4 regions of the Mesorhizobium sp. M2E.F.Ca.ET.209.01.1.1 genome follow, and region 1 is predicted to be linked to each of the others. Evidence: predicted binding sites of a transcription regulator. Region 1 holds the regulator's gene; each other region holds the start of a gene.

The links. The regulator PhoB, encoded in region 1, activates phosphate uptake and scavenging genes when phosphate is short. The targets are predictions, from matches to a motif close to TGTCATNNANCTGTCAT.
Region 2: the regulator PhoB is predicted to act here: its motif matches at 5,584-5,600, upstream of EN852_RS23375 (DUF1045 domain-containing protein).
Region 3: the regulator PhoB is predicted to act here: its motif matches at 3,479-3,495, upstream of phnF (phosphonate metabolism transcriptional regulator PhnF).
Region 4: the regulator PhoB is predicted to act here: its motif matches at 6,093-6,109, upstream of EN852_RS24950 (LTA synthase family protein).

Annotation. Positions count from the first base shown of each region.
Region 1 is NZ_SADP02000012.1:27,508-35,029, forward strand. It holds gene pstA (phosphate ABC transporter permease PstA) at 1-110, shown strand, start outside; gene pstB (phosphate ABC transporter ATP-binding protein PstB) at 107-910, shown strand; gene phoU (phosphate signaling complex protein PhoU) at 931-1,638, shown strand; gene phoB (phosphate regulon transcriptional regulator PhoB) at 1,656-2,345, shown strand; gene EN852_RS40905 (DUF1127 domain-containing protein) at 2,472-2,729, opposite strand; gene EN852_RS21440 (winged helix-turn-helix domain-containing protein) at 2,840-4,507, shown strand; gene EN852_RS21445 (ROK family protein) at 4,618-5,859, opposite strand; gene xylF (D-xylose ABC transporter substrate-binding protein) at 6,129-7,169, shown strand; gene EN852_RS21455 (sugar ABC transporter permease) at 7,316-7,522, shown strand, end outside.
Region 2 is NZ_SADP02000013.1:185,828-193,349, forward strand. It holds gene EN852_RS23345 (transporter substrate-binding domain-containing protein) at 1-406, shown strand, start outside; gene EN852_RS23350 (ABC transporter permease subunit) at 484-1,230, shown strand; gene EN852_RS23355 (ABC transporter permease) at 1,240-1,971, shown strand; gene EN852_RS23360 (ATP-binding cassette domain-containing protein) at 1,971-2,786, shown strand; gene phnN (phosphonate metabolism protein/1,5-bisphosphokinase (PRPP-forming) PhnN) at 2,941-3,567, opposite strand; gene EN852_RS23370 (alpha-D-ribose 1-methylphosphonate 5-triphosphate diphosphatase) at 3,564-4,703, opposite strand; gene EN852_RS23375 (DUF1045 domain-containing protein) at 4,739-5,446, opposite strand; gene iolB (5-deoxy-glucuronate isomerase) at 5,680-6,492, opposite strand; gene EN852_RS23385 (DUF3329 domain-containing protein) at 6,876-7,088, opposite strand; gene iolE (myo-inosose-2 dehydratase) at 7,171-7,522, opposite strand, start outside.
Region 3 is NZ_SADP02000001.1:662,914-670,435, reverse strand. It holds gene phnK (phosphonate C-P lyase system protein PhnK) at 1-52, opposite strand, end outside; gene EN852_RS03455 (alpha-D-ribose 1-methylphosphonate 5-phosphate C-P-lyase PhnJ) at 49-948, opposite strand; gene EN852_RS03450 (hypothetical protein) at 1,008-1,205, shown strand; gene EN852_RS03445 (carbon-phosphorus lyase complex subunit PhnI) at 1,208-2,323, opposite strand; gene phnH (phosphonate C-P lyase system protein PhnH) at 2,325-2,936, opposite strand; gene phnG (phosphonate C-P lyase system protein PhnG) at 2,936-3,397, opposite strand; gene phnF (phosphonate metabolism transcriptional regulator PhnF) at 3,533-4,270, shown strand; gene EN852_RS03425 (zinc-binding alcohol dehydrogenase family protein) at 4,281-5,297, opposite strand; gene EN852_RS03420 (ABC transporter permease) at 5,368-6,333, opposite strand; gene EN852_RS03415 (sugar ABC transporter ATP-binding protein) at 6,330-7,522, opposite strand, start outside.
Region 4 is NZ_SADP02000015.1:76,502-84,023, reverse strand. It holds gene EN852_RS24980 (small ribosomal subunit Rsm22 family protein) at 1-53, opposite strand, end outside; gene EN852_RS24975 (YnfA family protein) at 57-380, opposite strand; gene EN852_RS24970 (cyclopropane-fatty-acyl-phospholipid synthase family protein) at 702-1,997, opposite strand; gene rplI (50S ribosomal protein L9) at 2,249-2,833, opposite strand; gene rpsR (30S ribosomal protein S18) at 3,052-3,300, opposite strand; gene rpsF (30S ribosomal protein S6) at 3,300-3,794, opposite strand; gene EN852_RS24950 (LTA synthase family protein) at 4,115-6,043, opposite strand; gene fabD (ACP S-malonyltransferase) at 6,321-7,262, shown strand; gene EN852_RS24940 (ribbon-helix-helix protein, CopG family) at 7,327-7,522, shown strand, end outside.

The sequences.
Region 1 (7,522 bases):
ACGAGGAATGGCAGCAACTGGCCTGGACGGGCGCTCTCATAATCACCCTGACGGTTCTCGGGCTGAGCATCTTCGCCCGCAGCCTGACCGGACGCAGAGAGGACAGATGAAACCGATGTTGTCCACCGACCTGAACGTAGCCGACACGACCGTCGAGAAGGCCAAGATCGAGGTCAAAGGCCTCAACTTCTACTATGGCCAGTCCAAGGCGCTGAAGGACATCAACCTGTCCCTGCCGGAGCGCAGCGTGACCGCATTCATCGGGCCGTCGGGCTGCGGAAAGTCGACGCTGCTGCGCGTCCTTAACCGCATCTACGAGCTCTATCCGAAGCAGACCGCCGAGGGCCAGGTGCTGCTCGACGGCAAGAACATCCTCGACCGCTCGCAGGACCTCAACCTGCTGCGCACCAAGATCGGCATGGTGTTCCAGAAGCCGACGCCGTTCCCGATGTCGATCTACGAAAACATCGCCTTCGGCGTCAGGCTCTATGAGAAGATCAGCAAGGCCGAGATGGACAACCGCGTCGAGTCGGCGCTGAAGCGCGCCGCGCTGTGGAACGAGGTCAAGGACAAGCTCAACGCCAGCGGCCAGAGCCTGTCGGGCGGCCAGCAGCAGCGCCTGTGCATCGCCCGCACCGTCGCGGTGAAGCCGGAGGTCATCCTGCTCGACGAACCGGCCTCGGCGCTCGATCCGCTGTCGACGGCCAAGATCGAGGAGCTGATCGACGAATTGCAGGCCGACTACACGATCGTCATCGTCACCCACAACATGCAGCAGGCGGCGCGCGTGTCGCGGCAGACGGCGTTCATGTATCTCGGCGAGCTGGTGGAGTTCGACCGGACCGAGAAGATCTTCACCTCGCCGCGTGAGAAGCGCACGCAGGACTACATCACCGGCCGCTTCGGCTGAGTTCATACGAGGACATCATCATGGCCGAACATACCGTTGCCTCGTTCGACGAGGATCTGAGGCAGATCAGCCGGCTGATCAACGACATGGGCGACCTGGCCGGTTCGATGGTTGGCGCCGCGACCAGGGCTCTGCTGGAGACCGACAATGCGCTGGCGCAGCGCGTCGTCTCCGACGACACCATCATGGACGCGCGCCAGCGCGAGCTCGACGACCGCGCGATCACGCTGATCGCCAAGCGGCAGCCGATGGCGGACGATCTTCGCCACGTGGTCGGCTCGATCCGCATGGCGGGCGATCTCGAACGCATCGGCGATCTTGCCAAGAACATCGCCAAGCGCGTCGGCTCGGTCGGCATCAGCGCCGCGCCGCGCGACCTCACACATTCGATCGATTCCATGGCGCAGCTGGTGCTGATCCAGGTCCAGGCGGTAGTCCAGGAATACACGGTGGGCGATGCTTCGGCGCTGGCCAAGCTGCGCAACGACGACGAGCGCATCGACGTCAAATACACCTCCGTGTTCCGCGAACTCCTGACCTACATGATGGAAGATCCGCGCAACATCACCGCTTGCACGCATCTTCTGTTCTGCGCCAAGAATCTCGAGCGCATCGGCGACCATGTGACCAACATCGCCGAGAACGCCTATTATGTGCTGACCGGCATGCAATTGCCCGCCAACCGTCCCAAGCAGGACGAGACGGCAATGTCGGCGCCGGCGGCCTGACGGAAAAGGTTACCCCGATGATCGCGCCACGCATCATGGTGGTGGAGGACGAGGAGCCGCTGGGGGTGCTGCTCCGCTACAACCTCGAATCCGAGGGTTACCAGGTTGAAGTGGTGACCCGCGGCGACGAGGCCGAAATCCGCCTGCAGGAAAACGTTCCCGACCTGCTCGTGCTCGACTGGATGGTGCCGGCGGTTTCCGGCATCGAGCTTTGCCGGCGCCTGAGGATGCGGCCCGAGACCGAGCGGCTGCCGATCATCATGCTGACCGCGCGCGGCGAGGAAAGCGATCGGGTTCGAGGTTTGTCCACCGGCGCCGACGACTATCTGGTCAAGCCGTTCTCGACGCCGGAATTCATGGCGCGCGTCAAGGCGCTGCTGCGCCGCGCCAAGCCGGAGGTGCTGTCCAGCGTGCTCAAGGTCGGCGACATCGTGCTCGACCGCGAATCGCACCGCGTCTACCGCAAGAAGAGCGAGATCAGGCTCGGCCCGACCGAGTTCCGGCTGCTCGAATTCATGATGCGGCATCCCGGCCGCGTGTTCTCGCGCAGCCAGCTGCTCGACAATGTCTGGGGCGAGACGATCTATATCGACGAGCGCACGGTGGACGTTCATGTCGGACGCCTGCGCAAGGCCGTCAACAACGGCCGCATGCCCGATGTCATCCGCACCATTCGTGGCGCGGGGTATGCGATCAGGGAAGACTAGGCTAGAGCCCCGCCATCCCGATGGATCGAAATCATGTTCGAGGGGCAGAACTCAATAGCAGGCGGTTGCCGATGCCGCAGTAGTGGCGATGCGGGGGGATGTGCATGAGGCCCGGCTCGCCTGGCCTCAAGCCTTCCTCCGGCTTTCCCGCAGGCGCTTCACCGTGGCATCGACGATCGGGCCGATGTCACTGCGATCGATACCCACATCCTCGAGATAGTGGTCGTTGAGCCTAGTCAGTTCCTCGATCGCGGCGATCCGGAATACTTCATCCTGGCACCAGCCCACCAGTTTGCCGAGAACGCGCCCGACACCAGAAGAGGACCAGCGACGCCAGGCATGCGGCCTTGCGTATGGCGGCAGGGACTTCACACTAGTTGTCACGTCGAACCTCCCGGAAATGTTTATGCAGTCTCTGCCTTCTCCGGCGGAAAGACCTGAAATGCTCCTGAAAGAGTTCGGAAAAGTTTCCGAAGTCGAGTAGATTTCGGCCCATGGTGACGATCCACCGAATGGGACCGTTCCGTCTCGATACCGAGACGGGAATCGTGTTTCGAAATGCCGAGCCCCTCGCATTGGGACAGCGAGCGGTTGCACTCCTGCGCGTGCTGGTGGAGCGAGCGGGCGCACCCGTCTCCAAGGCTGCGCTGATGGATGCCGGATGGTCCGGTCTCGCCGTTGAAGAAAGCAATCTAACTGCCCAGATCGCGGCACTCCGCCGGGTGTTCGGGGAAGAACCCGGCGGCGAGCGCTGGATCGAGACGCTCCCGCGCCGCGGCTACCGATTCGTCGGACCGATGATCGCGATAAGGAACCCGCCCCAAGAGGAAGGAACGGAGGTGAAGCCGGCGCTCCCCGAAGCGCCCTCCCTCGCCGTTCTGCCCTTCGTCAACATGAGCGGCGACCCCGAGCAGGAATACTTCAGCGACGGCATCACCGAGGACATCATCACCGACCTGTCGAAGGTCTCTACGCTCAACGTTCTGTCGCGCCACACCACGTTCACGTTCAAGGGCAAGGCTGTCGAGATAGGGCAGTTGGCGCAGCGGCTGAAGATTCGATACGTCGTCGAAGGCAGCGTGCGCAAGGCTGGCGGGCGGGTGCGGATCACGGCGCAGCTGATCGACGCAAGCAAGGACAGCCAGGTCTGGGGCGAGCGCTATGACCGCGAACTGAAAGACATCTTTGCGCTGCAAGACGAAATCGCGCAGGCCATCGTGGCGGCGCTGAAGATCAGGCTGCTGCCGGCCGAAAAGACGGCGATCGAGAGCCGCTCAACGCAAGACCCGAAGGCCTATCAGCTCTATCTCCTGGGTCGGCACTACCTCACGCAGCAGGGAGCGAGAAGCTTGGAGATCGCCGTTCGCTTCTGCCGGCAGGCGTTGGAGATCGATCCTGATTACGCCCGCGCCTGGGCTGTGGTCGCCCTCTGCCAAGCGTTCCTGCATTTCGGGGGATCGGAGGAGTCAGGCTTATCAGCCGCCGAAAAGGCGCTCGCGCTGGATGCGACATTGGCCGAGGCTCATGCCGCCAGGGCGCGGGCACTGGCCGCGCTGGGACGCAACGATGAGGCGCTGGCGGCCCATGAGGAATCGCTACGCCTTGAACCGGACTCGTTTGAGGTGCGAGTTAACTTTGGCCTGACCTGCCTTTACCTCGGCCGCTACGAAGACGCCATCGAGCATTGCGAGCGCGCCGCTCAGCTTCTTGAAGCAGACCATTGGGCTCTCCTCATTGCGGCTGATTGCTATCGATTGTTGGGACGACATGACGAACTGGGTGCTGCTTCACGCCGGGCTTTGGAGCGCGCCGAAAGGGAGATCGCGCTGCATCCCGACAACGCGCGTGCCTTATCGTTGGGAGCGATCGCGTTGGCCCATCTGGGAGAGAAAGAGCGCGCCGAGGAATGGGCCGCGCGAGCGTTGACGATCGAGCCGGACGATATGAGGGACTACCACAATATTGCATGCGCCTTTGCCCAAATGGGCGAGCCAGATCGGGCTCTCGATTTGTTGGAGACTTGCCTTCCCAAAGCGCACCTCCTCGCATGGATCAAGCGAGAGCCCGAGTTGATGCCCCTCCACGGCCATCCGCGATATCAAGCCCTGATTGCGCGCGAAGAAGCGCGGTTGGCTGCGATTGCGATCGGGGAATCGAGCTAAGCAGGTGGACATTGGTCGCTTGTCCGATATCTATCTAAGATATCGATGTCAGCATTTGGCGCAGAGCGGCAGCGTTCCCAATCGGGTCGTCTAGATGATTGGTTTCACCGTCAGGCGACGATCTTCCCCGCACCGCTTCTCGCCTGCATGCCCGGCGCGAAGATCTCCTGGTCGACGAAGGTCAGCGCGCGCATGGCGCAGCCTTCTCGGATCAGCGGCAGCTCGTTCGGCTCGGCGTCGAAGGAGATCGAGTTCGAGTGCTGGCCGCCGGCGGTCTGGGCGATCGCCTCTCTCAGCGCCGGCTCGATCAGGTCGAAGGCGGCCGCGCTGACGCCGACCATGGCGACCGGCGCCGGATCGATAAGGGCGAAGAGACTGCCCAGGCCGAAGCCCAGCGCTTCGCCGGCCCGGCGATAGGCCTCGCGCTCGGGGCCGTGCTTTTCGCGCGCCTTGGCGGCAAGGGCGCGCATGTCGGCGTCGCCGATGTCGATCGGCGCAGCGTCCTCGCTCATCCCCATGGCGCTGCGCCAGATGGCGTAATTGCCGGCATAGGCCTCGACGCAGCCGCGGCGGCCGCAGCGGCAAAGCGCGCCGCCCGGACGATGGATCATGTGGCCGAACTCGCCGCCGGAAGAATGCGTGCCGGTGAACAATTCGCCCTTCAGCACAAGGCCCATGCCGATGCCGTGCGAGAGCAGGATGGCGATGAAATTGTCGCGATAGCGCTCGGGATCGCGCCATCGCAGCGCCACCGCCATCATGTTGCAGTCGTTCTCCATGGTGGCAGGGATGTCGAATTCCCTCTCGAGGATGTCAGCGAACGGAATGTCGGTCAGCGGCGTGATCGGCGACCACAGCATGGCGCGCGAGTGGGAATCGGTGATGCCCTGAATGCCCATGGCGATGCGGGCGACACTGCTCACGTCGAGATCAGGATCCTGCAGCCGGCGCTGGACAATCGCCAGGCACTCGCCGATCAGCTCGTCGCGCGGCATGACGAGCGTGTCCAGCCGCCGCTGTTCCTCGGCGATCACCTGGCCGGCATAGTCGATGACGGCGACCGACAGGAAGTTCAGCGACAGCACCACGGTCAGCACCGCGGCGGCTTCGGGGTTCAGCGCCAGGCCGATCTGCGGCCGGCCGCGTTTCAATGCCGTCGGCTCGCTGGCCTTGCTTTCGGTGAGAATGCCCTCCTGGATCAGATCGGCGGAGATCGCCGAAATGGTCGAGTGGCTGAGGCCGGTGGTGGCGGCAATTTCCGTCCGCGACGGCTGGCCGGCGCGGCGCACGGCCGAAATCACCATGGCGCGGTTGCGCCGACGCAAATCGTCGTGGCGGATTCCGACCGACATCGTCTCGCACGTCCTCCCCGGTCATCGCGGCCTTGTGATGATGCCATGGCCTGTCGCTGACACGCCAGGGATAGTGGCAGAAGCCAAAGCCGATGTCATTATTTATTGCGGACCCCGAAAAAAATGCCTGGACCCATCAAATGCCATCAGAATCTCGGTTGACAGCATCATTTCGCTGCATCAGTATTTTTTTGAGGCTCGAAAAAAAGCCTCTATGCCGGCCTTCGGGCCAGTCTGGGTCGCGCCATACAGGGCGCAGGGAGGATATGATGAAAAAATTCGCAGCCGCCATTCTGGCGGGTGTTGCCATGTCGCTGACGCTGGCTTCGGTCGCCGAGGCGAAGGGCAAGGTGATTGGCGTCTCGTGGTCGAATTTCCAGGAAGAGCGCTGGAAGACCGACGAAGCGGCGATGAAGGCCGCCATCGAGGCCGCCGGCGACAAGTATATTTCGGCCGACGCGCAGTCCAATCCGGGCAAGCAGCTGACCGACGTCGAAAGCCTGATCTCGCAGGGCGCCAATTCGCTGATCATCCTGGCGCAGGATGCCTCGGCGATCGGTCCGGCCGTGCAGAAGGCGCTCGATGAAGGCATCCCGGTCGTCGGCTACGACCGCCTGATCGAGAACAAGGACGTTTTCTACCTGACTTTCGACAACAAGGAAGTCGGCCGCATGCAGGCCCGTGAGGTGTTCAAGGCCAAGCCCGAAGGCAACTACGTCTTCATCAAGGGCTCGGGTTCCGATCCGAACGCCGACTTCCTGTTCTCGGGCTCCATGGAAGTGCTGAAGGAGGCGATCGACAGCGGCAAGATCAAGAATGTCGGCGAGGCCTATACCGACGGCTGGCTGCCCGCCAACGCGCAGAAGAACATGGAGCAGTTCCTGACCGCCAACGACAACAAGGTCGACGCGGTTGTGGCGGCCAATGACGGCACCGCCGGTGGCGTCGTCGCGGCGCTGACGGCGCAAGGCCTGGCTGGCACCGTTCCGGTCTCGGGCCAGGACGGCGACCACGCGGCTCTCAACCGCATCGCGCTCGGCACGCAGACCGTGTCGGTGTGGAAGGATGCGCGCGAGCTCGGCAAGAACGCCGCCGAGATCGCCTCGCAGCTCGCCGACGGCAAGAAGATGGCCGACATCGCCGGCGCCAAGGACTTCACGACACCTGGCGGCAACACCGTCAAGTCGCTGTTCCTGACCCCGATCGCAATCACCAAGGACAATCTCAACGTCGTCATCGACGCCGGCTGGATCAAGAAGGACGAAGTCTGCGCTGGCGTTGCCGCCGGCAGCGTCAAGGTCTGCAACTAAGCTTTGCCGACACTAGACCAAAACCTTGCGCCGCGGCCCGAAGGCCGCGGCGTTTTCTCAAAGATTTACCGTTCCGCCGCGAGCGGATAGGCTTCCAGGCTGAGGTCCGGCATCCGCGTCAGACGGCAGGCCGGCGGGAGAAAATCATGACCGACACGACGTCTACCCAACCGGCAGACACCGCGCGTGCCTCGGAGCTGGGCGCCGTTGCCCGGTTCCTGAAGGCTACCGAGCTGGACACCCGCATGCTCGGCATGATCGGCGCGCTGCTCCTGATCTGGATCGGGCTGCATGTGATCTCCAGCCTGCGGCTTGGCGTCAATCCGCTCGATTTCGACAGCCGCACCTTCCTC
Region 2 (7,522 bases), on a different contig from region 1:
GCTCGACACGCTGCGCAAGGAGCTCACCGGCAAGAATGTCGGCCTGCAGGTCTCGACAACGGAAGCGACCTTCGCCGACAAATATCTCAAGGACGTCGCCAACGTTCATGAATACAAGACCACCGACGAGCACGACCTCGACCTGATGGCGGGCCGCATCGACGTCGCCTTCGCCGACACCACCTATTTTCTCGGCACGCTGGCCAAGCCCGACGCCAAGGACCTGGAATTCGTCGGGCCGCAATTCAAGGGTGGTCCGATCCTCGGGCCGGGCATCGGCGCCGCTTTCCGCAAGACCGACAAGGACCTGCAGGACATCTACAACAAGGCGCTCAAGGCCGCGCTCGATGACGGCTCGGTGTCGAAATACTCCATGCAATGGTTCAAGATCGACATTACCAAGTAATGTCGCAACGGGAGCAGCCAAGGCTGCTCCCGTTTTTGCATTGAGACAAGCAACCGTCGCCGGGAGGGAAGGCGTAGGTGGAGTTTCTCAACGATCTCAAGGACCAGGTGTCGACGGCCTATGAGCTGCTGGCCGCCGGCTGGGGCGTGCAACTGCTCTGGGGCATCGCCTGGACGCTCGCCGTCACTGTCGTCTCGATGCTGATCGGGGCCATGCTGGGCTCGCTGGTGGCGGCCGCCAAGCTTTCGCATCGCGGCGGATTGAGGTTCATCGGCGAGAGCTACACCACGGTTTTCCGCGGCGAACCGGAACTCCTGATCATCTACCTGTTCTACTATGGCGGCACGCAGGTGCTGACCGGCGTGGCGCGGTCCACCGGGTCGATCGGCTCGACCGACATCTTGAACATGCCGAGCTTCCTCGGCGGCGTGCTCGCGGTCGGCATCATTTCCGGCGCCTACCAGGCCGAGGTTTTTCGCGGCTCGTTCCTGGCGATCCACCGCGGCGAGCTGGAGGCGGCCCGCGCCTACGGCATGTCGGCCTGGCTGCGGTTTCGCCTCGTGATCGTGCCGCAGGTGCTGCGCCTCGCGGTGCCGGGGCTGGGCAACGTCTGGCAATTGACCATCAAGGATTCGGCGCTGATCTCGGTCACCGGCGTGGCCGAGTTGATGCTCACCGCGAACAAGGCCGCGCGTTCGACGCATCATTCGCTGCTTTTCTACACGGTCGCCGGCATCCTTTACCTGGTGATGACCTCGGTCTCGACGCCGATCTTCGAAAAGGCCGAGCGTTACACCTCACGCAGTTTCACGCGGCCGAAGTAAGAGGTGGCGGTGGCTTTTGATTTCTATCTTTCCACCATGTGGAGCGTGCTCAAGGCGCTGCCGCTGACGCTCGAGATCTGGTTCTTCGGCATCGCCTTCGGGCTCGTCATCGCCACCGGCCTGACCTGGCTGCGGGCTTCGGGCTCCAAACTGGGCGAATATTTCACTCGCGCCTATGTCTTCATCTTCCGCGGCTCGCCGCTCCTGGTGCAGCTCTATCTGATCTATTTCGGCCTCTCCCAATTCGATTTCGTCCGCCACAGCCCGATCCTGTGGCCGATCCTGCGCGATCCGATGTATTGCACGATCGTCGCCATGGCCTTGAACACGGCCGCCTATGAGAGCGAGATTTTCCGCGGTGCGTTGCGGGCAGTGCCGGTCGGCCAGATCGAGGCGGCCAAGGCGTTCGGCATGTCGGCCTTCACCCGCTTCCGCCTCGTCACGCTGCCGATCGCGCTGCGGCTCGCTCTGCCCGCCTATTCGACCGAAATCATCCTGATGACCAAGGCAACCGCGCTCGCTTCGGTGGTGACCATCATGGAGATGATGGGAACGGCGCAGAAGATCCAGCACGACACGTTCCGGCCGATCGAGGTGCTGACCTGCGCCGGCGTGATCTACCTGCTGCTCAACCTGTCGATCGCCCGGATCTTCGCCTGGGTCGAATACCGGCTTTCGCCGCATCTGCGGCCGCCGCCCGAGCAGAGCCAGCAAATCAGACCCGTACCGGAGGTGTTGTGATGTCGGCAAATGTCGCCGCTGCCGCAAAGGCAGCACTGTCCCCGGACGACAAGTCGGCCATCAGCGTCAGGGACATGCGCAAGTGCTTCGGCGACCATGAGGTGCTCAAGGGCATTTCGCTCGAAGCCCACAAGGGCGATGTCATCTCGATCCTCGGCTCGTCAGGTTCCGGCAAGAGCACGATGTTGCGCTGCATCAACCTCCTGGAGACCCCTGACTCCGGCGAGGTGCGGGTCGACGGAGAGCTCATCCGGATGAAGCAGGGGCGTGATGGCCGTCAGATGCCGGCCGACATCCGCCAGGTGGAACGCATCCGCGCCAACCTCGCCATGGTTTTCCAGAGCTTCAATCTCTGGTCGCACATGACGGTGCTCGAAAACCTCGTCGCCGCGCCGACGCATGTTTTGAAGCGGCCGCGCGCGGAGTGCCTGGAGCAGGCCGAGGCATTGCTGAAGCGCGTCGGCATATGGGAGCGGCGCAACTACTACCCGCCGCATATGTCGGGCGGCCAGCAGCAGCGCGCCGCGATAGCCCGCGCCCTGGCGATGAACCCCAAGGTGATGCTGTTCGACGAGCCGACATCGGCGCTCGATCCGGAACTGGTCGGCGAAGTGCTGCGAGTCATGCGCTCGTTGGCGGAAGAAGGGCGCACCATGCTGGTCGTCACGCATGAGATGAGTTTCGCCCGCGATGTGTCGAGCAAGGTGATGTTCCTGCACAAGGGCGAGGTGGATTCGGTCGGCGAACCGAAGGAGATGTTCGCCAGGCCGCCGACGCCGCAATTCAAGCAGTTCATCGCCAACTTCAACAAGTGAAGACGGACGTTGCTCGGCGCCAAGATGTGCTGAGATTCAGGTCAGGCCGAGCCGAAAGTGGTGGCTTCCGAGAACCGGAGCGGAGCGTACTTAAGTACGTGAGCACCGGAAGCGCAGGGAGTCGCCACTTGCAGGCCGGCCTCACCTGAATATCTTAGATCATGTCCGACAGGTCCGAGAACGCCATCGCCTTGCGCAGCACCTCGGCGAAGCGTTCGCCGGCGATGTCCTTGTCGCCGTTGTTGTCGATCGAGGTGACGTCCGGTCCCGTCAGCTTGACGCTGGTGCTGCGCGCCAGGCGGGCAAGCACCTCGCCGCGCGATTCACGGCCGCGCGCGGCCAGCCGCTCGGCGAGGATTTCCGGCGTGGCGGTGATCTCGACCACGGCCAGGTTGGCGTAGCGTTCGCGCAGCGCCGGGATGACTGCGCGCGACACGTTGGCGACCGCGACATGGCCGTTTGCCACGGCCCAGTCGACATCGGCCGGCAGGCCGTAGCGCAGGCCGTGCGCGTCCCAGCACAGCGAGAAGGCGCCGTCGGCCTCCGCTTCGGCAAAGGCAGCGTCGGCCAGCGTGTCGTGGTCCTCGCTTGCCGCGTCGCTCGGCCTGGTGATGACGCGGCGCACGAATTCCAGCCGCGTCTCGCCGGCAAAGCGCTGCCTGGCGTAGCCGATCACCGTATCCTTACCGGCGCCGCTCGGGCCGACCACCGCGACGAAGACGCCGTTGCGGATCGGCAGGCTCTTGGTCAGCTCGCGCTCGATGAGGGCCGAGACCATCATGCGACCCGGCTGCCCTGCCGCCACACGGTGCGCACCACCGGCACGCGGTCGTCGACGCGCACGCGCACCAGGTCGGCGCGGCGGCCGGGCTCGATGACGCCCCGGTCGGTGAGACCGACCGCTTCGGCCGGGTTCTTCGAGACCATGGCGACCGCCTGCGGCAGCGAAATCCCTTCGACGACATCGCCGAGGAAGAAGGCCGACTGGATCAGGCTGAAGGGGATGTAATCCGACGACAGGATGTCGAGCAGGCCGTCGGCGGCAAGCGTGCGCGCCGAGACATTGCCGGAATGCGAAGCGCCGCGCATGACGTTCGGCGCCCCCATCAGCACCCCGAGCCCCGCCGCCTTCGAGGCCTTGGCCGCTTCTTCCGTCGTCGGGAACTCGGCGACGCGCACGCCCTGCTCGATCGCTTCGTCGACATGGCCGGCGGTCGCATCGTCATGGCTGGCCAGCACGATGCCGCGCTCCCGGCAGGCGGCCGAGATGAAAACCCGGTTCGGGCCGGAATTGCGGGCCGATTCCACCATCCGCTTCTCGCAGAATTTCTGGAAGTCGCGGTCGGTCAGCTTCAGCTTACGTTGGTAGTAGTAGGCATAGGTCTCGAGGTTGACGAACTGGCGCTGTCCGGGCGCGTGATCCATCAGCGAGGCGAGCTTCACCCGCTCGTCAGTCTCGAAATTGGCGAAAGCCTCGAGGCAGTCCGGCGCCGAGACCTCGCAGCGCAGGTGGATGAAATGGTCGGCCCTGAGCCGATCCTGGCGCACGCTGTCCTCGATCGCGTCGGCCAACTTGCGCACGTCGTCGGATTTCAGGTCGGCGTCCTCGTCCATGCCGACGCGCAAGGCGTCGAGCACGGTGGTGATGCCAGCGGTCGCCACCTGGGCGTCATGGGCAAGCACTGCGGCGATCGGGTTCCAGCGCACTTTCGGGCGCGGCGCGTAGTGGCCTTCGAGATGATCGGTGTGCAGCTCGACGAGGCCCGGGATGATGTAGTCGCCGCCCATATCCTCGCCGGTGCGGGCAGCGCCCGGCTCGAGGGCGGCAATCAGGCCGTCGCGCAACAGGAGCGATCCCTCGACGATTTCGTCGGGCAGCACGATGCGGGCATTGGTGAGAACTGTTTCGGCGGTCATCTCAGGCGTCCTATCTCGGCGGTCGGTCAGTCAAATCAGGCGGTCTTGCGGGCCTGGCCACGGCCAAGCGCATGGTGGGAAAGCACCATGAACGGCGCGCCGGGTTCGCTTTCGACGAACAATGTCAGCGCATCCACCGGCACCGGCTGGCGCAGCACATCGGCGAACAGGCCGTCGATCGCTGCGCGAAGGCGTGGGCTTTCCTCTGGCCCGACACGCCCCGACAGCGTCATGTGGAAGCGGAACGTGTCGAAGACGTAAGGATAGCCCCATTGGCAGAGGTTGCGGAACTCGTCCGGCTTCAGCGCGTCCGGGCTGCGGCGCTCGATCTCGGCCTCGGTCAGCGGCGCGCGGAAATTGTCGAAGGCGCGCACCACCTCGCCGGCGAAGCTGTTGAGCGGCGCGAACTGCGTTTCCGGCACCAGCGCGAAGAAGCCGTCGATCTGCCCGACGACCAGGCGCGGGATGACGACGGGCGGCGTTGCTTCGGCAAAAGCATCGATCGCGGCGCGCAGCGAGGCTTCCGTCTCGTTCGGCGCCAGCCGGAACGGCGCCTTCAGCGTCGCATGGAACCCGTAACGCCTGGCGGAGGCGGTGTGGAAGGCGACCTCGGCGGCGGACAGATCGCCCACCGCCTCGACCGGCCGCGTCGCCGCGCCGAACGGGTCACGGCCCAGCCAGTTGGCGGCAATGCGCGCCAGCTTCTCGTCCTGCCCCGGTGTGTAGTAGATGGCGTAGCGCATCGGTGTTCCTCGTCAAGCGCGCCGCGCCGAAGGATCATGCGACGCGCTTCAAGTCATTGTCCTGGCAAGTCGTAGGCCCAAAAACGCCGGAGCGCTTGCGGCGACATGCACCGGAACCGCTGCCATAGGTGATTTCCATGACGGATTGACGAAGCTTTCATGGGTTTTCGAAGGCAAGTCCAGCCGCAGGCTCGTTAGCCGATGATTTTCTCCCGGCTGGACCAATCCGCCGGTCAGGCCTTCATCAGCCACTCATGCTCGGCCGCGTTGTGGAATTTCCACGTCCGCTTCGGTCCGGCCATGACGTTGAGATAATAGAGGTCGTAGCCGTGACAGGCCGCGCAGGGGTGATAGCCCTTCGGCACCAGCACGACGTCGCCGTCCTCGATCGCCATCGCTTCGTCCAGCTCGCGCACGCCGTTGCGGTCGGCATCAGTGTAGACGCGCTGGAAGGCAAAGCCCTGCGGCGGGTTGAGCCGGTGGTAATAGGTTTCCTCGAGATAGGATTCGGCCGGCAAATTGTCCTGGTCGTGCTTGTGCGGCGGGTAGCTGGACGTATGGCCGCCGGGCGTGATGACCTCGACCACCAGCAGCGAGTCCGCCGGCTTGCCCTCGGGCAGGATGTTGGTGACGTAGCGCGTGTTGGTGCCCTTGCCGCGCACCTCCTGGCCGAGATCGTCAGGCCCGATGACGCGCACCGGCAGGCCGCCGCTCAAACCCGGCGCCGAGCAGACGGCGAGTTCCAGTTCGGTGTCGGCGGTCACCGACCATTCCGTGCCTTGCGGCACATAGACCGACCAGGGCTTTCCCTCGAAGGGCGACATGCGCTCGCCGAGCAGGCCGAGTTCCTTGCCGCCGGCGGTCGCCTTGCCCTTGCCGGTGACGAAGACCAGGCAAACCTCGCGATCGCCCGTCTTGCTCGACGCCGTGTCGCCCGCTTTCAGCCGATGCAGGTCGAACCCGACAAAGGTCCAGCCGGCGCTTTGCGGCGTGACATGTGCGACATGGCCGTGGCCCTTGTCGGCCTTGACGACGAGTTTCGACATTCTTGTCTCTCCTATCCCTATTCGCTCTGGCGGGGTTGGCGACCCAGAGATTTCATCAGCTGAGGAGTCCGGCGCAAACCTTCGCGATTGGCCGTGGCCTCCAAAAACTTCGTCATCCTAGGGCGAAGCAGGAGCGAAGCTCCGTCGCGAAGACCCTAGGATCCATGCCGTTCCCTCAATCGAAGGGCGCAGCGGAGCAGAATTCTGCACCGTCACACTACCTTCAAAGTCATGGCATGGATCCTAGGGTCTGCGCTGCGTCGCTGCGCTCCTTGCTCCGCCCTAGGATGACGAAGCGAGAGGCGTTCGGGCCAATCGCCATCACAAGCGATCCGCCGGACGCACAAGTATCCGACCCACAAAACGTCCGCGCCATCGACCACTCATTCCTTCGGCTCGGCTGGGGGCTTCACTTCCTCGGCCGGCTTGTAGAGATAGAAAAACTGCCACACCGCATAACCGGCGAAGCCGAGAGCGATGACGCCCCAGAAGGGCGTGCCGGAGGCGAACTCGATCACCGACCAGATGAGGCAGACCGAGACGACGGCGATGCGTCGCCACAGCGGCCGGAAGAAGGGGTGCTCATAGTCTTTCATCGCGCCAATCCAGGATTTGCCCAAAGCACAACGGATAAACCGCGCGCCCCGACTAATCCATCATCCATGACGAATCCGCCGTTCAGGCCGGAAACCCTTGCGTCTCCACCGTATAGCCGGCGGCCGTCATCACCCGCATTAGCTCCTTGTGACCGACCTGCGCCATCTTGAGCGGCGGGTTCTTCTTCGGATCCTGCTCGGCCTCGACCACGAACCAGCCCTCATAGCCATAATCGGCGAAGCGCTGGACGATGGCGCCGAAATCGAGCGAGCCGTCGCCCGGCACGGTGAAGGCGCCGAGCGCCACGGCGTCGAGGAAGGACTGTTTCGTGCGGTCGAGCCCGTCGATCACGCGCATGCGCACGTCCTTCACATGGACGTGGTTGATGCGCTTGTGATGGTTGTCGATGGCGCGCAGCACATCGCCGCCGGCA
Region 3 (7,522 bases), on a different contig from region 1:
AGCCGTAGAATTTGGAGAGCGCCGAGACGCGCAGCAGCGGTTCGTCGGTCATTCGGCCGGCTCCATTTTTCTAGAAGCAGAATGGGTCTCGGGGGCAAGGTGGCCATGATGCCCATCGGCGCGTCGCTTCTCACAGTGGTCGGTGTCGGAGCAGACGAACATGTGGCCGCCATGGTCGTCGAGGATGACCTCGTCGAGATAGACATTCTCGGCGCCGCAGAGCGCGCAGGGCTGGTCGAAGGTCTGCACCTCGAAGGGATGGTCCTCGAAGTCGAGGCTGACGACGTCGGTGAAAGGCGGCACCGCGTAGATGCGCTTTTCGCGGCCGGCGCCGAACAATTGCAAAGCCGGCGAACGATGCATCTTCGGATTGTCGAATTTCGGCGTCGGCGACGGGTCCATCACGTAACGGCCCTCGACCTTGACCGGATAGGCGTAAGTGGTGGCGATGCGGCCGTGCTTAGCGATGTCCTCGTAGAGCTTCACATGCATGAGGCCGTATTCCTCCAGCGCATGCATCTTGCGCGTTTCGGTCTCGCGCGGCTCGAGGAAGCGTAGCGGCTCGGGGATCGGCACCTGGAAGACCAGCACCTGTCCCGCGTTGAGCGGATGTTCCGGGATGCGGTGGCGGGTCTGGATGATCGTCGCCTTCGCGGTCTCTGTGGTGACGTCGACCTTGGCGACCTTCTTGAAGAAGGCGCGAATCGAGACGGCGTTGGTGGTGTCGTCGGCGCCCTGGTCGATGACTTTCAGCACGTCGTCGGGACCGATGATCGAGGCGGTGACCTGCACGCCGCCGGTACCCCAGCCGTAAGGCATCGGCATCTCGCGCGAGGCGAAAGGCACCTGGTAGCCGGGAATGGCGATACCCTTCAGGATCGCCCGGCGGATCATCCGCTTGGTCTGCTCGTCGAGATAGGCGAAGTTGTAGGTGGCGATGTCGGTCATGGCGATCACGCTGACTCTGTGGTAGGAGTTTGGCACCCAAGACTCGGGAGCAGGCCCACATGGACTCTACCGGTTGGTTGCATCTTGCAGTGCTGTTGCTGGTGTTCGCCGGCGTTGCGGCCTTTGCGATGCGGAAGATGTTTCTCCCTGCGCCAAAGGAGCCCCCGCACGGCGAGACCGTTGCCGGTGCCAGTGGTTACGGCTCGGGCGGCGGCTCGTTCGATAGCGGCGGCGGACATTCCGGTAGCGGGCACTGAACTCATTCCGCCGCCTCCCGCTTCTCCTCGGCGGCCCTGTCCTCGTTTTCCCGTGCTTCGTATTCTGCGCGCATGCAGCGGACAAGGCCGAGCTCGGCCTGGAAGTCGACATAGTGCGGCAGCTTCAGGTGCTCGACGAAGCCGGTCGCCTGGACATTGTCGGAATGTGAGATGACGAATTCCTCGTCCTGCGCGGCGGCGACGACATCCTCGCCGAGTTCGCTCGCGCGCAGGGCACGGTCGCAGAGCGCCATCGCCATCGCCTTGCGCTCGCTCTGGCCGAAGACCAGGCCGTAGCCGCGCGTGAACTGCGGGGGCGCCTTGGCCGAGCCTTTGAACTGGTTGACCATCTGGCATTCGGTCACGCGGATCGAGCCGAGCGGCACGGCGAAGGGCAGTTCCGGCACGTCGAGCTCGAGCTCGACCTCGCCGATGCGGATCTCCCCGACGAAGGGATGGTTGCGGGCGTAGCCGCGCTGCGTCGAATAGCCGAGCGCCAGCAGGAAGCCTTCGTCGCCGCGCGACAGTGCCTGGAGGCGGATGTCGCGCGCCATCGGGAACTGCAGCGGCTCGCGGGTGATGTCGCCGGACACATGGTCCAGCGGCATGTCGCCATCGGCCTCGATCAGGCCTTCATGGGCGAGGATCGCCGAAACGCGCGGCATGGCCTCCGGCTCGACCGGGCGCTGCGCCGGCGTCTCGACCTCGGCGCCGGCGGCAAGCTCCGGATCGAGCAGGCGGTGGGTGTAGTCGAAGGTCGGGCCGAGCACCTGGCCGCCCGGCAAGTCCTTGTAGGTGGCCGAGATACGACGCTCGACCTGCATGGCGCCGGTATCGACCGGATTGGTGTAGCCGAAGCGCGGCAGGGTGGTGCGGTAGGCACGCACCAGGAAGATCGCCTCGATCATGTCGCCGCGCGCCTGGACAACGGCGAGAGCCGCAAGCTCACGATCGTAGAGCGAGCCTTCGCTCATCACCCGGTCGACGCCGAGCGCCAGTTGCTCGACGATCTGGTCGAGGCGCAGCGCCGGCACCGCGCGGTCGCCGCGGCGGCGGTCGGCAAGCAGGCGGTGCGCGTTGGCAATGGCGGCTTCGCCGCCTTTCACCGCGACATACATGTCACGCCTCCATCGTCTTGATGCGAGTGGTGCGCGGCAGGCAGGCGAGGCTGCCCGGCGCTGCCAGGATGATGTCGACGCCGCGCGGGAAACGCTGGTTGTTCTGCTTCCACTGCTCGACGAAATGGCGCGGCATGCCCGGAGGCGCGATCATTGACGTCTTTTCAATGCCGGGTCCTTCGAGCAGCAGCGACGGGCCTGAGGCGAGGTCGTCAACCAGGAGGATCAGCGTCGTCGAGCGATCGGGATATTCCTGCGTGCCTTGCGCAAAACCGTCGAGCGCCGCCATCTCCTTCGGATTGGCGATCAGGGCGAAATGCGCGTCGGCCGGCGTGTTGGCCAAGGGCGCGCCGGTGTGGAAGCCGAGCCAGGCCTTGACCGAAGCTTCCGCCTGCAGCGGCGGGTCAAGCCAGAGCGGCGTGTCGTTGTCGCAGAGCGAGAGCGCCACGGCGCCGGCGGTCGCCGACAATGGCCCCGGCGGGCGGGCGAGCGGCGGCAGGTTCTGGATGGTGCCCGGGCGCGCCATCGCGTCCATGATGGCGCGGAACACGGTCTGGGCGTTGAAGACCGGCTCGGCGAAGCCGCCGTTGATCGATTGCGTGGCGATATCCATCAGTCCTCTCCGCGCACCATGGTGAAGAAATCCACTTTCGTTGCCGCCGTCTCGACACGTCGGGTCTCGCGCGCCGCGTCGAGCGCCGCGCGCAAAGGCGCGGCGAGCTTCGTCTCGACTGCTTCACGTTGCGCCGGGTCCTGCCACAGCGCGTCGGCGATCGCGGCGAGCCTGGCCTTGTCCTTGTCGCGGCCGAGCGCATAGGAGTGGCCGACCTGGCCGGACGGCAGCCGCACCGTGGCGCGGGTGACCGTTGCCTCGCCGACATTGAAGGGCGCGCCACCGCCGCCGATCCGCCCGCGCACCGTCACCAATCCGGTTTCGGGTCCGCGCAAGAGCTCGGCCTCGGAGGGCAGGCCCGCGTCGTTCCACAGGCGCGCGATCTCATCGGCTTCGGCATGCGCCAGCGTCGCCATCAAGGCGTTCCGCCCGGCCTGCTCGCGCGCTTCCTGTCCTCGCATGACATTGCTCCTTGCCTGCGTAGAATTTGTCTATTGATATAGACAACTATACAAATTATACTTATCTCGTAACGGGAGTCCATGACGGGTGGATGACAACCCGGGAAAAATGCTTGGGGGCGATGGGTGACCGGACTGGCGAGCAGCATCGAAAGGCGTAACGGCGTGTCGCTGTGGCGGCAGATCGCCGACCGGATCCTGCAGGGGATCGCGAGCGGCGATTTTGCTGAGAATGCGGCGCTGCCGCCGGAAATAGCACTGGCCGAGCGCTACGGCGTCAACCGCCATACGGTGCGCAGCGCCATTGCGGCACTTGTGCAGGAAGGCGTGCTCAGGGCCGAGCAGGGCCGCGGCACCTTCGTCCTGTCGCGCAAGCGGCTGTCCTATCCGATCGGCGCGCGCACGCGCTTCTCGACCGGGCTGCAGGGGCAGACGAGCGAGCGGCATATTGCGCTCCTGTCGTCGTCGACGGAGCCGGCCAGCCGGCGCATCGCCGAGGCGCTGGGCCTTGCCAAGGGCGCGGCCGTCATCCGCCTGGAGACGCGCGGCGAGGCCGATGGTCATGCGGTGTCACGCGCCACGACCTGGTTCGACGCCAAGCGCTTCGCCGGCATAGAGATGGCAATGGCGGAAACGGGGTCGATCACCGCCTCGCTGAAGCGCTTCGGCATCAATGACTATCTGCGGCATTCGACCGTGCTGTCGGCTCGCCACGCCGATGCCGACGATCTTGCCGATCTCGATCTGCAGCCCGGCGCCATCGTGCTGGTCACTGTCGCCGTCAACGTCACGCTCGACGGCCAGCCGATCCAGTTCGCGGAATCGAGGTTCCCGGCGGAACGAGTGGAACTGAGGCTGTCGGCCGGCGATTAGCTAGCCGCGCTCAGCCGACTTCGATCACCGCCTTGATCAGCCCCGACTTCTCATGCGTCCATCTGGCGAGGTCGAGCGGCGTCCCGGCAAGCGTGGTTCGATGGGTGACGAGCTTATCCAGCGGCACGGCGCCGTTGCGGATCGAAGCGGCGACATGCTCGAAATCGGCCTTCAGCGCGTTGCGGCTGCCGACCAGCGTCATCTCGCGCTTGTGGAATTCGGGGTCGGAGAAGGTGATGTCGTCCTTGACGACGCTGACCAGCACCAGCGTGCCGCCATGCGCGACATGGGCGAATGCCGACTGCACCGATGCCGTGTTGCCGGTCGCGTCGAAGACGAGGTCGAAGCCTTCGCCGCCGGTTGCCTGCCGCACCAGTTCGGCAGCCGATGCCTTCGAGGTGTCGAGCGGGGCAAAGCCGAGTTCCTTTTCAGCGAAGCCGAGGCGCTCGCTGCTCATGTCGAGCAGGCTGACATCGAGTCCGGCGATGCGCGCGAAGATCGCCGTGCCCAGCCCGATCGGGCCGGCGCCGATGACCAGCGTGCGCTGGCCCGGCGTTCCGAGCGATCGGCGCACGGCGTGCGCGCCGATCGCCAGGAATTCCACCGCAGCGGCATCGGCCAGCGACAGGCCGTTTGTCGGATAAAGATTCTGCGCCGGCACCAGGATCTCGTCGCACATGGCGCCGTCGCGATGAACGCCCAGCACCTCGATCTTCACGCAGCAATTCGGTTTGCTGTGCCGACAGGCGATGCATTTGCCGCATGAAAGATAGGGGTTGATGACGACCGGTTCGCCAACGGCAAGATCGACGCCTTCCCCCTTTTCGACGATGGTGCCGGAAACCTCATGGCCCATGATGCGCGGATAGGCGAGGAAGGGATGCTTGCCTTCGAAGATGTGGTAGTCGGTGCCGCAGATGCCGACATGGCTGACCGCGACGCGCGCCCAACCTGATGGTGGCGCGCCTGGATCGACGCGGTCTTCGAGGACAAGGTCGCCGGGCGAGCGGCAGACGACGGCTTTCATGGGCAATTCCAGTATTCAAAAAAGGCGCCGGTCCCTCGGTTGAGCGGACCGGCGTCAGGTCAGGGAGGATTCACTTGCCGCGACGGCGCAGGCCGTCGAAGTAGACGATGACGATGATCAGCAGGCCGGTGATGATGCGCTGCCAGAAGGCATTGACGTTGAGCAGGTTGGCGCCGTTGTTGATGGTGGCGAGGATGAAGGCGCCGAGCAGCGGCCCGTGCACCGAACCCACCGCGCCGAACAGCGAGGTGCCGCCGATCACCGACGAGGCGATCGCCTGGAGCTCCCAGCCCTCGGCCTGCGTCGGATTGCCGATGCCTATGCGCGAGGCGAGCAGCACCCCGACGAAGGCCGCGCACAGGCCGGACAGCGTATAGGCCATATAGATGGTGCGCTGCACGTTGACGCCGGACAGGCGCGAGGCCTCGGCATTGGAGCCGACCGAGAACAGATAGCGGCCCCAGCGGCTGTGATGCAGGAAGATGTAGGCCGGGATGCCGACCAGGATCACCATCCAGAACAGGTTGGGGATGCCGACGAAGGAGTTGCGCGAGAATTCCTGGAAGGCGTCGTTGTTGATCGAGATCGAATTGCCGTTAGTCATCAGCAGGCCGATGCCGCGCAGCGATGTCAGCGTCGCCAGCGTGATGATGAAGGGCGGCAGGCCCATCTTGACGATGCCAAAACCGTGGAACAGGCCGATGGCAACACCGACCAGCAGTGTGATCAGGATGGCGGCGAAGACCGGCACGCCGGCATTGATCAGCATGGCTGCGATGACCGTCGAGAAGCCGACGACCGCGCCGACGGAAAGATCGATGCCGCCGGTGATGATGACGAAGGTCTGGCCGACCGCCAGGATGGCGATCATCGAACCCTGACGCAAAAGGTTCGAGATGTTGTTGGCCGAGGCAAAGCTCGTCGTCGCCAGCGACAGGATCACCCACAGCAGGACTAGCAGCGCCAGCAGCGTCAGCCCGAACAGGGCGTTGTAATTTCGCTTCGGCCGTTCGGCGGCGATAGCCTCGGTGCTCATGTCTGACCTCCCTGTTTTTCTTGTTTCTCGGCGAGCGCCTGCGTGAGGATTTCCTCGTGATCGGCGGTGCGGAAGCCATGCGTGGCGACCAGCTTGCCGCGCCGGAACACATGCAGCGTGTCGGCAAGCTCGTAGACTTCCGGCAGATAGGACGAGATCAGAATGATGCCGGCGCCTTTCGACAGAAGCGCGCTGAACAGGCGGTAGATCTCGGCCTTGGTGCCGACGTCGACGCCGACCGTCGGCTCATCGAAGATGAACAGCTTGGCGCCATGCGCCAGCCATTTGCCGATGACGATCTTCTGCTGGTTGCCGCCGGACAGGCTGGAGGCGAGTGCGCTGCGCGTCGGCGTCTTGATGCGCAGGTCGGCGATCTGGCGGTCGGCCTCGGCCTTTTCCTTGGCGCCGGAGATCAGCATGTTGCTGGAGATGCGTTTGTAGATCGGCAGGTTCAGGTTCATGCCGACCGGCAGATTGAGGCACAGGCCCTGGTCGCGGCGGCTTTCCGGGGCCAGCGCCATGCCGAGGCGGATGGCGTCGTGCTCGGAATTTACCTGAACCTCCTTGCCCTCCCACAGGATCTGGCCGGCCGATTTCTTGTGGCGGCCGTAGAGCGTGGTGACGAACTCGCTGCGGCCGGCGCCGATCAGGCCGTAGAGGCCGACGATCTCGCCGGCGCGGACAGTCACCGAGACATTCTCGAAACCTTTGCCGGAGAGGTTCTTCGTCTCGACGATCGTGGCGCCGGGGGTGAAATGCTCCTTGTGGTAGATCTGCTCGATCGAGCGGTTGATCATCAGCTTGACCAGCTCCGGCTCGTTGGTCTCGGCGATGTTGCGGGTGCCCACCAGCGTGCCGTCGCGCAGCACAGAGACGCGGTCGGCGAGCTCGAATACTTCCTCCATGCGGTGGCTGATATAGATGATGGTGACGCCTTCGCCCTTCAGCCGGCGGATCAGCTTGAACAGCTGGTCTGCCTCCTTGCGGGTGAGGTAGGCGGTCGGCTCGTCGAAGATCAGGAATTTTGTGCCGCGCACGGTGGCTCTAGCTGCGGCGATCAGCTGCTGCTGGCCGATGGTGAGATCGCCGAGCACAACATGCGCCGGCAGGTCGAAGCCGAGGCCGTTGATGATCTTCTGCGCGTCCTTGACCATGGCGCGCTGCTGCAGGAGGCCGAAGCGGGACTCCT
Region 4 (7,522 bases), on a different contig from region 1:
ACCTTGTCGAGCAGGCTGTCGACGCCTTGGCGCAACTGGGCAGGAAGCTCCATCGCTCAAATCCCGCGCGGCGCGAGCAGGATGACTGAAGCGCCGATGACGCAGAGCGCCGCTCCCGCTAGATCCCAGCGGTCGGGACGCACGCCTTCGACCAGCCACAGCCAGCCAAGTGAAGCCGCAATGTAGATGCCGCCATAGGCGGCGTAGGCGCGGCCCGCCGCGTCCGTGTCGACCAGCGACAGCAGGAAGGCGAACAGCGCCAGCGAGACAAGGCCGGGAAGAAGCCAGAGCGCCGACTTGTCCAGCCGCCACCACGCCCAGAACGAGAAGCAGCCGCCGATCTCGGCAAGCGCTGCGGCGACATAGATGAGGTAGGTCATGACAGGATCGAACTTGTCACAGGCCGTCATCCCAATGGCAAGTCATGATCGGCTTGCTGGCTTGAAGGAAATTTCGAAGGGCGTCGCTGCCCCTCATCCGCCTGCCGGCACCTTCTCCCCGTGAACGGGGAGAAGTGAGCTGGCCGCTTGGCTGGCGCCTATTCTGCAACGCCTGTGATTGGCGAAATCATCAATGACCGCGTCCCTTCTCCCCGTTCACGGGGAGAAGATGGCGGCAGCCAGATGAGGGGCAGCGCCGACCTGTGAAACTGGCCTCGCTGTAGAGGCAGCAATACATTCCAACGCCGATGTCTAAGGTGCCTACTCCACCGCCTTGCGCCTGCGCGTCGGCTTGGCCGGCTGGGCGGCGGGCGCTTCCGGCTCCGGATGGTCGTGGTCGCGCAGCTCCAGAGCTTTCTCGCACTTGGCGATGTAGTCGCGGGTCACCGGCAGCGTGTCGTTCTTCTTGGCGATCTGGAACTGGAAGATCACCAGGTCCTGCCAGCGGAAGGCGGCTTCCGAGGCGGCGAGATAGAACTCCCACATCCTGCAGAAGCGCTCGTCATAGATCGCCTTGGCCTTGTCGCGGTTGGCGGCGAAGCGGGCGCCCCAGTGCTTGAGCGTATCGGCATAGTGCAGCCGCAGGATTTCTATGTCCGTCACCACGAGGCCCGACTTCTCGATCGCGGGCATCACCTCCGACATCGCCGGGATGTAGCCGCCCGGGAAAATGTATTTGCGCACGAAGGCGCTGGTCGCCCACGGCACGCCGGAACGGCCGATCGTGTGCAGCAGCATAACGCCGTCCGGCTTGAGCAGCGTCGCGGCCTTGTCGAAGAAGGTGCGGTAGTGGTTGACGCCGACATGCTCGAACATGCCGACCGAGACGATGCGGTCGAAGCGCTCGTTGATGTGCCGATAGTCCTTGAGTTCGAAATGCACGCGGTCCTGCAGCCCCTGCGCATGCGCGCGGTCGGTGGCAACGCCATGCTGTTCGGTGGAGAGCGTCACGCCCTGCACGTCGACGTCGAAGGCCTTGGCGAGATAGAGGCCGAGCCCGCCCCAGCCGGAGCCGATGTCGAGCACGGTCTGGCCGGCCTTGAGCCTGAGCTTGGCGGCGATGTGGCGCTTCTTGGCCAACTGCGCCTCGTCCAGCGTCATGTCGGGCTGCTCGAAATAGGCGCAGGAATACTGCATGTCCTCGTCGAGGAAGAGCTTGTAGAGCTCGCCCGACAGGTCATAGTGGCGCTGCACATTGCGGCGCGAGCGCGCGGCGGTGTTGATCTGCTGCAGCCGGCGGAAGGCATGGCGCAGGCCCTCGATCGCCTTCGACCAGGACACGTCGATGCCGCTCGAGCCCATGTTCTGGAACGCGATGCGCATCAGCCCCAGCACGCCGCCCTCCAGCACATCGAGCTCGCCGTCCATATAGGCCTCAGGCACCGCCAGCATCGGATCGAAGCTGATCGCCCGCTCGGCATGCATGGTCTTGATATGGATATGCACCGGCTCGCCGCTGCCGTCGCCGAATTTGTGCGTCGTGCCCTTCGGTCCGGTCACCTTGAGGTCTCCGGCCCGCACCAGGCGCTCGAGAACGTGTTTCAACAGGATGTTCATGACCAAATGTCCCCTCAGTCGGATCACCCGGTAATCAGACTGGAATGCCAGAGCGAAGATGCCACAGGGCATCGCCCGCGTCCAATCGACGCGCTACGCTGTAATGTGCACAAGATATGGGGTGTCGAAAAGTTCCTTTTGGCACAAAAAAGCCCGGGTCGGAGACCCGGGCGTTGGTCCAGAAATCCTGGACGTCTGCGAGCCGAAGCGATGCTTCGGGGTCGACGAGGCGTAGAGATCAGGCGCCTGGATCAGGCGTTCTCTTCGCCGCCCTCGAACTCGGCGTTCGGGTCGAAGAAATTCTCCGGCCGGGCGTTGTCGTTGATGTCCTCGCCATAGATGGCTTCGGCGGTGGTCAGCGTCTCGCCCTTGGCCTGGCGCTCGGCCTCGTCGGCCGAACGGGCGACGTTGAGCGTCACGGTGACCTCGACTTCCGGGTGCAGCGCGATCGCCACATTAGACAGGCCGATGGTCTTGATCGGCTGGTTGAGCTCGATCTGGTTGCGGCTGACGGTGAAGCCTTCGGCGGTGAGCAGCTCGGCGATGTCGCGGGTCGACACCGAGCCGTAGAGCTGGCCGGTCTCGCCGGCCGAGCGCACGACGATGAAGCTCTTGCCGTCGAGCGTCTCGGCGATCTTGGAGGCTTCAGACTTGCGCTCCAGGTTGCGGGCTTCGAGCTGGGCGCGCTGGCCCTCGAACTTCTTCTTGTTGGCTTCGTTGGCGCGCAGCGCCTTGCCCTGCGGCAAAAGGAAATTGCGGGCGAACCCGTCCTTGACCTTCACGGTCTCGCCCATCTGGCCGAGGCGGGAAATGCGCTCGAGGAGGATGACTTCCATGGTTTCGTTCCTTCGTTTGGGCGTCGATCGTTCGATCGGCGCTGAATGAATTGGAACAGGTCAGGAAGCTTTGGCGCGGCGTCGCCGCTCTTGTCGCTGTCCTGCCTGTCTGGGCAGTTAGAGGCAATTGGCCCCAACTCGGGATTTTGATCGAGACCCAGCGGCGCCCGTCGCCGTGGGTGAAAGAAGCGGGCGGCGAGCCGCCCGCTTCGGAAATCTTAGCGAACCACGTAGGGCAGCAGGCCGAGGAAGCGGGCGCGCTTGATCGCCTTGGCGAGTTCGCGCTGCTTCTTCTGGCTGACGGCGGTGATGCGCGACGGCACGATCTTGCCGCGCTCGGAAATGTAGCGCTGCAGCAGACGCACGTCCTTGTAGTCGATCTTCGGAGCGTTGGCGCCGGAGAACGGGCAGGTCTTGCGGCGGCGATGGAACGGACGCCGGGTCGGGATCTGGTTGATGTCGACCATTATTCTGCACCCCCTTCAAAGCCTTCGCGCGGACGGCGCGGGCCACGGTCGCCGCCTTCGCGGTCGCCGAACGAACGCGGACCACGGTCGCCGCGGTCGCGGTCGCCGAAGGAACGCGGGCCACGATCGCCACGCTCGCGGTCGCCGAAGCCGCCGCGCTCGGAGCGCTCTTCGCGCTTCTGCATCATCGCCGAAGCGCCTTCCTCATGCGCCTCGACCTTGATGGTCAGGAAGCGCAGCACGTCTTCGGACAGGCCCATCTGGCGCTCCATCTCGTTGAGCGCGGCCGGCGGGCAGGTGATGTCCATCAGCGTGTAGTAAGCCTTCCGGTTCTTCTTGACCCGGTAGGTGAGGGACTTCAGTCCCCAGTTCTCGATCCGGCCGACCGAGCCGCCATTCGCGGTGATGACGCCCTTGTACTGTTCGACAAGCGCGTCAACCTGCTGCTGCGACAGGTCCTGCCGGGCAAGAAACACATGTTCGTAAAGAGCCATTATGTCTTTCTGCCTTTCTTCGTTTCTCTGTCCGGCCCTCGCGGCTAAGCCTCTGCAACTTGTCTGACCCGGCCGCCAGGGCGCGGGGAAGAAAGGAGCATCACGAGACGGTCGAGAGCGGAGACACGGGAGGCTAAAAGCGCTTCTGGCTTCGTGTCGCGGCTTTGAGAAGCCACGGCCCTCCGTTCAGCCCCCAGCAAGGACCGGCACATTGGGCGCGTCTATACAGCAATTTCGCGGGAAGGCAAGGCCGGCAGCCAGGATTGAGGATTCCACAATACCGCAGGGCCTGACTTCTCCGACGCTCGCGCATAGTGGCCTCAACTCGTATGCGCGACGAGCTTGTTCACCGTCTCGGGGAAGAAGTCGGGCGCCGAGTGGCGCTTGCCGAACATCATGTCGTACTGGATGAGGCGGAAATCGTTGATCTTCGGGTCGATCTGCTTCTGCCTCGCCCAGTCCGGCGTCGCTTCGCCCGCGGGCGACAGGAGCAGGTTGCGGTCGACCACCCGGTAATGCTCGCGCAGCGCGCCGAGGAAGCCGGTGTAATAGGGGTGCGTGATGCCGGCTGTGGTCAGGATGTGATAGGGGAGGAAGGCCGGACTCACGGCGCCCAGGTTCTGCACCGGACCGGAGCGGTTCGACCAGATGACCAGCGGCGTGTCGTGATGCTCGAGCGCGGCTTCCGGATTCGGCTCCTTGCGTGGCGCGACATTGTCCTTGAGGAAGCCGGTCTCGACATAGACAGGTCCGAGCGGCGGCAGGTGGTCGCCGAAGAAGGCGATGACGGTCGGCCGCTCGCGCTTCTTCGCCCAGTCGATCAGCCGCTGCAGGCCGCGGTCGGCGTCGCCCGAGCCCTCGGCATAGGAAAGCAGCGATTCCCGCGCCCAGGAACTGATCGGCGCATCGACCGAATGTGTCGGATTGTAATAGCGGTAGGGCTCGTAGGGGCCGTGGTTCTGCAGGCTGACGGCGAACAGGAACACCGGATCGTCGCTGGCGTCGGCCTCGCGGATGATCTCATCGGTCATCGCCGCGTCGGAAGCCAGCGGCCCGCGCTTTTCCATGGGCGGCAGCGTCTCTTCGGAGCGGAAGTCGCTGAAGCCGAAATCGGCATAGACGGCGCCCCGGTTCCAGAACCAGTTGGTGCCGGGATGGATGGCGCGCGCCCGGTAGCCCTCGCTCTTCAGGAAGGTCGCCAGCGACGGCGTCGGCGTGCGCACATATTGCTGGTAGGGGATCGAGCCGGCCGGCAGGAAGGCGTTGGAGAAGCCGGTCAGCGCCTCGAATTCGATATTGGCGGTCATGCCGCCGAACTCAGGCGAGAACATCGAGCCCGAGCGCAGGGCGCGCACGGTCGGGATCGGATCCGGCTTGATGCTGACGCCGGGCAACTGCGTCGGATCCCAGAAGGATTCGCTCATCACCACGACGATATCGGGCTTCTCGTCCGGCACCGATGCGGCGACGCCGGTGCGCTGGATCGCTGCCATCGTCTTGTCGGAATAGCCGGGCGGGGCCGAGACATGCGCCATCGGCACATTCATCGCGAAGGCCAGCGCAAAGCCGTTCGAGGCGTAGTTTTCCTTCTGGTCCCACATGATCGGGATGATCTGCAGCCGGTCGCGCGTCCACGAGAAGGTGGCGTAGTCCATGATCGAGACGAAGAAGGCGAGCAGCGGCACGGCAAGCGCCAGCCGCGCCAGGCGGCCCTTGCGGCTGAGGATCGGCACCCGCCGGCGCCAGGTCCGCCAGCCATAGACCAGCAGCGCCAGCCCGCCGACGATTGCCGCGGCAAGCATGATGGCCGTCCATGGCCGTTCGCGCACCAGAAGCGGCATCAGCGCCATGATCTGGCGGGCAAACAGGAAATCCGTCGGGTAGAGCGGATCGCCTAGATAACGCGATTTCTGGTGTCCGACAAAGGCCAGCGCCAGTGTCAGTGGCGCCACGATCATCAGGCTCTGGTGGCTGCGGCCAATCACGGCGTCGAGCCCGACCAGCACCAGCGCAAAGACGATGATCGTGGTCCAGCCCGGCTTGAACGGCTGCAGGAAGAAATCGACAGTGCCGAAGAAATCGCCGCGCACGATCCATTCGATTGCGAAGACGAGCAGGGCGGAGACAAGAAGTGTCGCAAGGCCGTAGCGTACCGTCGGCCAGGGCCGCCCCGGCAGGTAGCCGGTGGACGGATCGTCTTCCAAAAATTGAGGCACGGGCTTGGCCGTGCCTTTCCTGATCCTTGCCACTCTACTTCCCCCGGCCCACGCAACACGCCTTCCACGCGCGTCACGGCTCTGTCATCAAAATGTCACGCAAAGCTAGCGCCTGTGGCGGAAATAAGAAGAGCCAGCAAAGTAAACGTGAGCGGTTTTCATCAGGTGTGATCGCCAAAAAGCCTTTCGGAACAGGGAGTCAGCCGGGTTTTCCGGCTGAAATACGGCTTGAAGGGATACCCGCGGGCTTGACTTGGCTGTGCGCCTTGCGCCAGAGGCAGAGAAAAACCAGGCTCTGGAGAGATCAAAAATGGCCGTCGCATTCACCTTTCCGGGACAGGGCAGCCAGGCCGTCGGCATGGGCAAGGACCTCGCGGATCAATTCCCGGAGGCGCGCCGCGTCTTCGAGGAAGTGGACGCCGCGCTCGGCGAAAACCTGTCGAAACTGATCTGGGAAGGGCCGGAAGAGACGCTGATGCTGACCGCCAACGCCCAGCCGGCGCTGATGGCGGTGTCGCTGGCGGCGATGCGGGCGCTCGAAGCGCGCGGCTTCTCGCTGAAGGACAAGGTGGCCTATGTGGCGGGCCATTCGCTGGGCGAATATTCCGCGCTTGCCGCGGCCGGCTTCGTCTCGGTCGGCGATGCGGCGAAGCTGCTCAGGACCCGCGGCAACGCCATGCAGGCTGCGGTGCCGGCCGGCGAGGGCGCCATGGCTGCCATCATCGGCCTCGAGCAGGCCGATGTCGAAGCAGCGTGCGCGGAAGCGGCCAAAGGCTCCGTCTGCCAGGTCGCCAATGATAATGGCGGCGGCCAGCTGGTGATTTCCGGCGCCAAGACGGCGGTCGAGCTGGCCGCGAAGCTGTGCACCGAAAAGGGCGCCAAGCGGGCGCTGATGCTGCAGGTCTCGGCCCCCTTCCATTCGGCGCTGATGGCGCCTGCGGCCGACATCATGCGCGAGGCGCTGGCGGGCGTGGAAAAGCAGGCGCCGGTGGTTCCGGTCGTCTCCAACGTTACCGTGACGCCGACCAGCGACCCGGACGAGATCGCCCGCCGCCTGGTCCAGCAGGTGACCGGCCGCGTGCGCTGGCGCGAGACGGTGGAATGGTTCGGTGCCAATGGCGTCGCCACGCTGTACGAAGTCGGCGCCGGCAAGGTGCTGTCGGGCCTGGCGCGCCGCATCAAACGCGACATCGCCACCGGCGCCATCGGCACGGCGGCGGACGTCGAGGCGGCGCTGGCGGCGCTGGGATGATCATCAAAGCTTGAACTCTCAGCCTCAAAGCGGTAAATGAATACATGTATTCACGGAGGTCATCGTGCCGACATCCATCCGCCTGGCGCCCGAGATTGAAGAACGCTTGGACTTTCTTGCCGCCAAGACCGGCCGCAGCAAAGCCTACTATCTGCGTGAACTCATTGAACGTGGGCTCGAAGACGTGGAGGACTATTATCTCGCTGCGGAGGTGCTTGAGCGGATCAGGCGAGGTGAGGAGGATGTCGTAAAGAACGAGG